Regions from separate parts of the Streptomyces sp. 7N604 genome, predicted to be linked through region 1. Evidence: predicted binding sites of a transcription regulator. Region 1 holds the regulator's gene; the other holds the start of a gene.

Region 1 (4,411 bases):
TCGCGCCCTGCTGGTCGAGCAGCGCACCGGCCTGGCCGCCCTTGGCGGCGACGCCGATGAGCAGATGCTCGGTGGAGATGTAGTCGTCGCCCAGCTCCTTCGCGCGCTGTGCGGCGTCGGCGGCGACCGCGAGCATGGTGCGGTCGGGCTGGGGGGCGGCGACGGTGGAGCCCTGGGCGCTGGGGAGCGCGCCGAGCAGCCGCTCCGCGCCGGACCGTACGGCCGCCATGTCGGCCTCTACGGCGGCCAGCAGGTCCTGGATGTTCTCGTTGTCCTGGCCTTCCAGCAGGGCGAGCAGCAGGTGCACCGGGGTGATGTCGGGGTTCCCTGCGGACACGGCGCGGCTGCTGGCGGCGCTGATGGCTTCCTGGCTCCTGGTGGTCAGCTCGGCATCCACGGGTGTGCGCTCCTCCTCGTCTGCGTCAGGTCGTCCGGCCGGTTTCCATCCTGCCAGACCTGCCAAACTCAACCTGCAGTAAGTTGAGTCTATCTCACTCAAGGAAGCCGTACAGCGCTACGGATGCAGCCCAGTACCCCCAGCCGGCCGCGTCCTCATCGGGATCGCGGCCGGGCGGGCACTGGGGTGTGTCCGGCCGCAGCCGGCGCCGCGGCTACGTCCGCTCGTCCTCGAGGACCTCCAGGTTGATGAACCGGGGCTCACTGGTGCACAGGCTCCGGAACTGCTCGGCGACGCGCTGCGTCTCCGGCAGGTCGTTGTTCACCATCGCCTGCTCGTACGAGGGGAACTCGACGATGTCGACGTAGTGGGCGGGGTTGTCGCGGTCCTTGGTGTGGACCTCGCGCGTCATCGTCCGCTTGCCTTCCGTGGCGCGCAGCCACTCGTCGAAGACCCGCTCCATCTCGTCCTCGCGCTCCGTTTCGTACTCGATGACCTGTACGAACGTCATGGGGATTACTCGCCTTCCCTCGGCTTTGCGTACTCCGTCGCCGTCTGTCCGGCGAAGTCGTACGCCACGACCGGCTCGTCGCCCACAACCCAGGCGTCGTGCCCGGGCGAGGCGACGAACACGTCGCCGGTTCCGACCTCGGACTCCTGGCCGTCGTCCATGCGGACGCGCATCCGGCCGTGCACGATGAACCCGTTGTGGTGCACCTGGCAGCTCTTCGTCCCGGCGATCGGTGCCACGGACTCCGACCAGCGCCAGCCGGGCTCGAAGGTGGCCACGGCGAAGTCCAGCCCGGTCAGGTGTAGGGCTTCGAGGTGGCCGCGGGGGAAGTCGCGCCGCTCATCCGGCTTGTCTATCGCCTTGACTTCCAGCATGTCCGTACCTCCCTTCAAAGACATACCTCCATCGTGCGACTCGGGGCCTATACGGCACAAAGGGACCGTCGGCCCCAAGGAGGGGCTGACGGTCCCTTTCCGGGCAATCCGGGTCGACCAGGCCTTGCCGGGCTACTCCTACTCCGGCCGCTTCGGGCGCCAGACGACCAGCGCGCTGGTCTGCTGGACGTCCTGATACGGCACCAGGTCGCGGCGGTACGAGGCGTGCACCGCGGCCTCGCGCTGCTGCATCGTCGCCGCCGCGCCCTCCAGTGCCTGCTGGAGCTCGGCCACGCGCGCCTGCAGCGCGGTCACCTGGTTCTCCAGCTCGATGATGCGCTTGATGCCGGCGAGGTTGATGCCCTCGTCCTGGGACAGCTGCTGCACCTGCCGGAGCAGCTCGATGTCCCGGGCCGAGTAGCGGCGGCCGCGCCCCGCCGTACGGTCCGGCGAGACCAGGCCGAGACGGTCGTACTGCCGCAGGGTCTGCGGATGCAGACCCGACAGCTGGGCCGCCACCGAGATGACGTAGACGGGCGAGTCGTCGGTGAGCTCGTAGGGGTTCCGGCTCCTGCCGCCCCTGCCTCCTGGCATTCCTCGGCCGTCCATCTCATGCTCCCTTCGCGGCCTGGAACAGCTCCGCCCGCGGGTCGTGACCCGCGGTGGCCTCGGCGAACGCCTCCAGGGCTTCCTTCGCCTTCTCGCCGAGGTCCTTGGGAACGGCCACCTCGACGGTGACCAGCAGGTCGCCGCGGGTGCCGTCCTTGCGCACCGCGCCCTTGCCGCGGGCGCGCATCGTCCGCCCGTTCGGCGTGCCGGGCGGCAGCCTGAGCGTCACCGGCGGCCCACCGAGGGTGGGTACCTTGATCTCGCCGCCGAGCGCCGCCTCCGGATACGTGACGGGCACGGTGACGGTGAGGTTGTCGCCCCTGCGCCCGAACACCGGGTGCGGGTCGACGTTCACGACCACGTACAGATCGCCGTTGGGGCCGCCGCGCTCGCCCGGCGCGCCCTTGCCGCGCAGCCGGATCCGCTGGCCGTCCGCGACGCCCGCCGGGATCCGGACCTGCATGGTGCGGGAGCTGGTGGCCCGCCCGCTGCCCTTGCAGACCTCGCACGGGTCCTGGGCGATCAGCCCGCGGCCCTTGCACTCCACGCAGGGGTCGGTGAGCGAGAAGCCGCCACCGCCGCCGCGCGAGACCTGGCCGGTGCCCACGCAGGTCGGGCACACCCGAGGCGTACCGTTTTTGTCGCCGGTGCCCGAGCAGGCCTTGCACGCCGCCGAGCTGGACATCCGCAGCGGGACCGTGGCCCCGTCCACCGCCTCGGTGAAGCTCAGCGTGACCTCGGACTCGATGTCCTGGCCGCGCCGCGGCTGGGTACGGGTCCCGGGACCGCCGCGGTTGAACAGCCCGCCGAAGACGTCACCGAGACCGCCGCCGAAGCCGCCCGCGCCGCCTGCCCCGCCCTGGGGAGTGCCCCCGAAGAGGTCGCCCAGGTCGAAGTTGAAGCCGCCGGGGCCGCCCGCGCCGGGGCCGGGGCGGAAGCCGCCGTTCCCGAACAGCGCGCGCGCCTCGTCGTACTCCTTGCGGCGCTTGGGGTCGGCCAGCACGTCATTGGCCTCGGAGATCTCCTTGAAGCGCTCCTCGGCCCTGGCGTCGCCCTTGTTGGCGTCCGGATGGTACTCGCGGGCGAGCTTCCGGTACGCCTTCTTGATCTCCGCCTCGGTTGCGTCCTTGGGGACGCCGAGGACCTTGTAGAGGTCCTTTTCCAGCAAGTCCCTGCTCAGGCTCATCCCCGACGTCCCTCCTCTCCCGCTCTCACACCAGCTGCTGCGTCAGCCCTCGTCCGGGCCACCGCTCTCCTCGTCCGGCGCCCGGTCGTCACCTTCCGCACCACCGGCCGCACCGCCCTTGGGCTGCGCGCCGGGCTGCGGCTCGGCGACCGCGACCCGCGCGGGGCGGATCGTCCGTTCGCCGATGCGATACCCCGGCTGCAGGATGGACACGCACGTGGTCTCCGTGACGTCCGGCGCATAACTGTGCATCAGCGCCTCATGGACCAGCGGGTCGAAGGGCTCGCCCTCCTTGCCGAACTGCTGGAGGCCCATCTTGGCGGCGATGGTCTCCAGCGACTCGGCGACGGACTTGAACCCGCCGACCAGCTCACCGTGTTCCCGCGCGCGTCCGATGTCGTCGAGCACCGGAAGCAGTTCGGTCAGGAGGTTCGCGATGGCGATCTCCTTGACCGTGATCCGGTCCCGCTCGACCCGGCGGCGGTAGTTCTGGTACTCGGCCTGGAGCCGCTGGAGGTCGGCCGTACGCTCGTTCAGCGCCGTGCGCACCTGGTCCAGCTGTGCCTGCAGGCCCACTGTCTGCAGCTCGTCCCCGGCCCGGCCCGCCGGGCCCGCCTGCTCGGCGGACCCGTTGGCCTTCGCTGCCTCGTCCGGACCCTGGCGGCCCGGACCCTGGGCAGGCGAGGTGGGCCCCTCCTCGCCGAAGGGGGGCGAGGAGGGAGGGACGTCGGGCCGCTCTTCGAAGCCCGGGGTCTCCTCCGTCACGCGGCACCATCCTTCGGCTTCTCGTCGTCCACGATCTCGGCGTCCACCACGTCGTCCTCGGGCTTCGCGCCGTCAGGACCCGCGGCGCCCGCACCGGCCCCGGCCGCGCCCGCGCCCTCGGCCTGGGCGTTGGCGTACATCGCCTGGCCCAGCTTCTGGCTGACGGCGGCGACCTTCTCGGTCGCGGTGCGGATCTCGGCGGTGTCGTCGCCCTTGAGCTTCTCCTTCAGCTCGCCGACGGCCTCCTCGACCTCGGTCTTCACGTCGCCCGGGACCTTGTCCTCATTGTCCTTGAGGAACTTCTCGGTCTGGTAGACGAGCTGCTCGGCCTGGTTGCGGGTCTCGGCGGCCTCGCGGCGCTTGTGGTCCTCCTCCGCGTACTGCTCGGCCTCGCGCATCATGCGGTCGATGTCGTCCTTCGGCAGCGCGGAGCCGCCGGTGACGGTCATCTTCTGCTCCTTGCCCGTGCCGAGGTCCTTCGCGGCCACGTGCATGATGCCGTTGGCGTCGATGTCGAAGGTGACCTCGATCTGCGGGACACCGCGCGGGGCGGGCGGCAGGCCGGTCAG
Region 2 (4,411 bases), on a different contig from region 1:
GTCTGCCGCAGCGCCGTCCGCATCGTCTCCGGGTCGGCCTCGGAGACCCCGTCCACGACGTTCTCCAGCACCGCCCGCAGCCCGGCGATCGGCGTCCGCAGCTCGTGCGAGACATTCGCCACCAGCTCCTTGCGGTGCCGGTCGACGGCCTCCAGGTCGGCCGCCATGTGGTTGAAGGTCGCGGCCAGCTCGCCGAGCTCGTCCCGCCGTACGGCCTGGACGCGCCGGCTGTAGTCGCCGTTCGCCATCGCGCGGGCGACGGTCTTCATCTCGTCCAGCGGCGAGGTCAGCCCGTGCGCCACGAACTGGGTGATCAGCATCGTGGCGATGATCGAGAAGATGGTGACGATCCGCAGCTCGGTCGACGTCCGGATGGCGACGAGCACCAGCAGTGTGGTGATAGTCACCGAGACGAGGACCAGGGCGCCCAGCGCGGCCTTGACCGACCGGTACGGGTCGAGCGGGCGCAGCGCCTCCCAGGCCCGGGCCCAGAGGCCGGGCCGCACGGGCTCCGGCGGCCGGTTGTTCATCCGCGGGTCCGCCGTCCGCCGGTCAGGTCGCCGGGGTCGCAGGGGTCTCCAGCGCGTAGCCGACCCCGTGGACCGTACGGATCCGCTCCGCGCCGATCTTGCGGCGCAGCGCCTTGATGTGGCTGTCGACAGTGCGGGTGCCGGAGGCGTCCGCCCAGTCCCACACCTCGGCGAGCAGCTGCTCGCGGGAGAGCACCGCGCGCGGCGTGTTCGCCAGGCACACCAGCAGGTCGAACTCGGTCGGGGTGAGGTGCACGTCCTCGCCGCGCACCCGCACCCGGCGCTGTGCGTGGTCGATCTCCAGCTCGCCGAGGCGCAGGATGCCGCTGCGCGGGGTGGTCGCCGCCTGCGTGGCCCGCTCCACGCGGCGCAGCAACACGTGCACCCGGGCCGCAAGTTCGCGCATGGAGAACGGCTTGGTCATGTAGTCGTCCGCGCCGACACCGAGCCCGACCAGCATGTCGGTCTCGTCGTCGCGCGCGGTGAGCATCAGCACCGGCACCGGCCGCTGCGCCTGTACGCGGCGGCAGACCTCGAGCCCGTCGAAGCCCGGCAGCATCACATCGAGAACCAGCAGGTCGGGCTGCCAGGCCTCGGCGGTGTCGACGGCCGCCGGGCCGTCGCACGCCGTCTGCACCTGGAAGCCCTCGGCGCGCAGCCGCACCGCAATGGCGTCCACTATCGTCTGGTCGTCCTCGACGACCAGAACGCGGCGCTGGGCGCCGGGAGTGGCAGCCGCGCTGCTCGCCACGCCGTTGTGTGTCTGCTCCATCGCCCGCCCCTGCATGTTCCCCGTGTCCTGCCGAGCCTTGCTTACTTACCGTCGCTGCACGGAGCAGCGTACGGGCACGGTGCGTACCTCGGCTACGCAGGAGTCCCCGGCCTTACGGCGAGGTGGACGACATCCGGGACACCTCGGGTGACCTGGACCTCTTCGGTCCTTACGCCAGTGAATCCGGCATTCCGCAACATTTCCTCGAAAGCGGCCGACGGTCTGGCGGACCACACGGCGAGCACCCCGCCCGGCGCGAGACGCTCCCGGCAGGCGGCAAGACCCGCCGGCCCGTACAGGCTGTCGTTGTCCTCGGTGACCGTCCAGTCGGGGCCGTTGTCGATGTCCAGGCACAGCGCGTCATATGCCTCGCGATATGTCTCGCGCGGGGTGCGGACGTGGGCGACCAGGTCAGTGTGGAGGATCGCGGTGCGCGGGTCGGCGAGGGCCTCGGCGGAGATCTGTGCGAGCGGTCCCGCGCGGTGCCAGTCGATGACGGCCTGCTCGCGCTCGACGACGGTGATCCGGCCCCAGCGCGGCTCAGCGGCGGCGCGGGCGAGCGAGAAGCCGACGCCGAGACCGCCGATGAGCAGGGACGGCTCGTCCCGGTCCGCGGGGAGGGCGGCGAGCGCGGCGTCGATGAGCAGCCGCTCCGAGCGCCCGTCGGAGGTGTCCATCAGGAAGCAGCCGTTGGCGATGATCTCGAAGTGCTCGCCGCGCTGCCGCAGCACCACCTCGCCGAACGGGCCCTCGCGGCGGTCGACCGTGACCGGTGCGGCGGGGGCGCTGGGCAGGGGCGGCATGGCGGACGGTCTCCGGAAGGGGCTCGACGGGACTCTGACGCGCCCAGGGTAGTCGTCGCCGTCAGGGCCCCGTCGCCGAGCCGGGGCGCACGATCATGAGGACGGTGACCGTCGCCCACAGGAGGTTGAAGACTCCGGTGAACATGGCCAGCCGGGCGGGCCCACGCCGGGCCGACTCGGTGTCCGATCGCTCACAGCGAACGGCGCCCGGGGAACACCCGGGATCCCCGACGCATTGAGTCATTAACGCTCAACTTGAATGCCGAAGGGGAGATCATGGCTTCCACGTCCGCATCGCTCACCCTGCCCGTTCTGCCGCTCGACGACGAGGTCGTTCTGCCCGGGATGGTGGTGCCCCTCGACCTGTCCGACGCCGAGGTGCGAGCCGCCGTGGAGGCCGCGCAGGCCGCTGCGCGATCCTCCGGGCGCAAGCCACGCGTGCTGCTGGTCCCCCGGATCGACGGGACGTACGCGGCGGTGGGCACGCTCGGGTCGGTCGAGCAGGTCGGCCGGCTCTCCGACGGCGACCCCGGCGCGCTCATCCGCGGTGTGAGCCGGGTGCGCATCGGCGCCGGGACGACGGGGCCCGGGGCCGCGCTCTGGGTGGAGGGCACCCAGATCGACGAGGTGACCCCGGACCCCATGCCGGTCCCGGTCGCCGAGCTGATGAAGGAGTACAAGGCCCTCGCCACCAGCTGGCTGCGCAAGCGCGGCGCCTGGCAGGTCGTGGACCGCGTCCAGCAGATCGACGACCCCGGGCAGCTCGCCGACAACTCCGGCTACTCGCCGTTCCTCAACCCCCAGCAGCGCGTCCAGCTGCTGGAGACCCTCGACCCGGTCGCCCGCCTGAAGCTGGCCACCGGCTGGCTCAGCGACCACCTCGCCGAGCAGGACGTGGCCGAGTCCATCGCCAAGGACGTCCAGGAGGGCGTCGACAAGCAGCAGCGCGAGTTCCTGCTGCGCCGTCAGCTGGAGGCCGTCCGCAAGGAGCTCGCCGAGCTGGGCGGCGACCCCGGGGACGAGTCCGACGACTACCGGGCCCGCGTCGAGGCGGCCGACCTGCCGGAGAAGGTGCGGGAAGCCGCCCTCAAGGAGGTCGACAAGCTGGAGCGGTCCTCCGACCAGAGCCCGGAGGGAAGTTGGATCCGCACCTGGCTCGACACCGTCCTGGAGCTGCCCTGGAACGAGCGGACCGAGGACGCGTACGACATCCCGGGCGCCAAGGCCGTACTCGACGCCGATCACGCCGGTCTCGACGACGTGAAGGAGCGGATCACCGAGTACCTGGCCGTACGGAAGCGGCGCCTGGACCGTGGCCTCGGTGTCGTCGGCGGGCGGCGCGGCGGGGCCGTGCTCGCGCTCGTCGGCCCGCCCGGCGTCGGCAAGACCTCGCTCGGCGAGTCCGTCGCCCGCGCCATGGGCCGGAAGTTCGTCCGGGTCGCGCTCGGCGGCGTGCGCGACGAGGCCGAGATCCGCGGCCACCGGCGCACGTACGTCGGCGCGCTGCCCGGCCGGATCGTCCGCGCCATCAAGGAGGCCGGGTCGATGAACCCGGTCGTCCTCCTCGACGAGATCGACAAGGTGGGCTCCGACTTCCGCGGCGACCCGGCCGCGGCGCTGCTCGAAGTCCTCGACCCGGCCCAGAACCACACCTTCCGGGACCACTACCTGGAGGTGGAACTGGACCTGTCGGACGTGGTCTTCCTGGCGACGGCCAACGTCCTCGAGGCGATACCGGAGGCGCTGCTCGACCGTATGGAGCTCGTGCGGCTCGACGGCTACACCGAGGACGAGAAGGTCGTCATCGCGCGCGACCACCTGCTCCCGCGCCAGCTGGAGCGGGCGGGCCTGGAGCCCGGCGAGGTCGTGCTCGAGGACGGCGCGCTGCGCAGGCTCGCGGGCGAGTACACGCGCGAGGCGGGCGTACGGAACCTGGAGCGGGCCGTCGCCCGGCTGCTCCGCAAGGTCGCGGCCAAGCACGAACTCGGCGAGCAGGAACTGCCGGTGACCATCGGTCCCGACGGCCTGCGCCCCTGGATCGGGCGGCCGCACCACATGCCGGAGTCGGCCCAGGATCCGGAGGAGCGGCGTACGGCGATGCCGGGCGTGGCCACCGGGCTCGCGGTCACGGGCGCGGGCGGCGACGTGCTCTACATCGAGGCGTCGCTCGCCGACCCGGAGACCGGGGCGACCGGTCTGCAGCTCACCGGCCAGCTCGGCGACGTCATGAAGGAGTCGGCGCAGATCGCGCTCTCCTTCCTGCGCTCGCACGGCGCGGAGCTCGAACTCCCCGTCGGCGACCTGAA

Evidence for each region. The regulator HspR, encoded in region 1, represses chaperone genes until heat shock. The targets are predictions, from matches to a motif close to TTGAGNNNNNNNNNCTCAA.
Region 2: lon (endopeptidase La) is a predicted target of HspR. The motif match lies at 2,341-2,359, and genes of this name have one in related genera.

The regions. Positions count from the first base shown of each region.
Region 1 covers NZ_JBQQBX010000011.1:196,756-201,166, reverse strand. The annotation lists partial or broken gene ACTWP8_RS14610 (Clp protease N-terminal domain-containing protein) at 1-397, opposite strand, end outside; gene ACTWP8_RS14605 (hypothetical protein) at 612-908, opposite strand; gene ACTWP8_RS14600 (cupin domain-containing protein) at 914-1,282, opposite strand; gene ACTWP8_RS14595 (heat shock protein transcriptional repressor HspR) at 1,421-1,891, opposite strand; gene dnaJ (molecular chaperone DnaJ) at 1,893-3,077, opposite strand; gene grpE (nucleotide exchange factor GrpE) at 3,120-3,842, opposite strand; gene dnaK (molecular chaperone DnaK) at 3,839-4,411, opposite strand, start outside.
Region 2 covers NZ_JBQQBX010000024.1:4,072-8,482, reverse strand. The annotation lists gene ACTWP8_RS25305 (HAMP domain-containing sensor histidine kinase) at 1-530, opposite strand, end outside; gene ACTWP8_RS25300 (response regulator transcription factor) at 553-1,302, opposite strand; gene ACTWP8_RS25295 (spermidine synthase) at 1,395-2,105, opposite strand; gene lon (endopeptidase La) at 2,382-4,411, shown strand, end outside.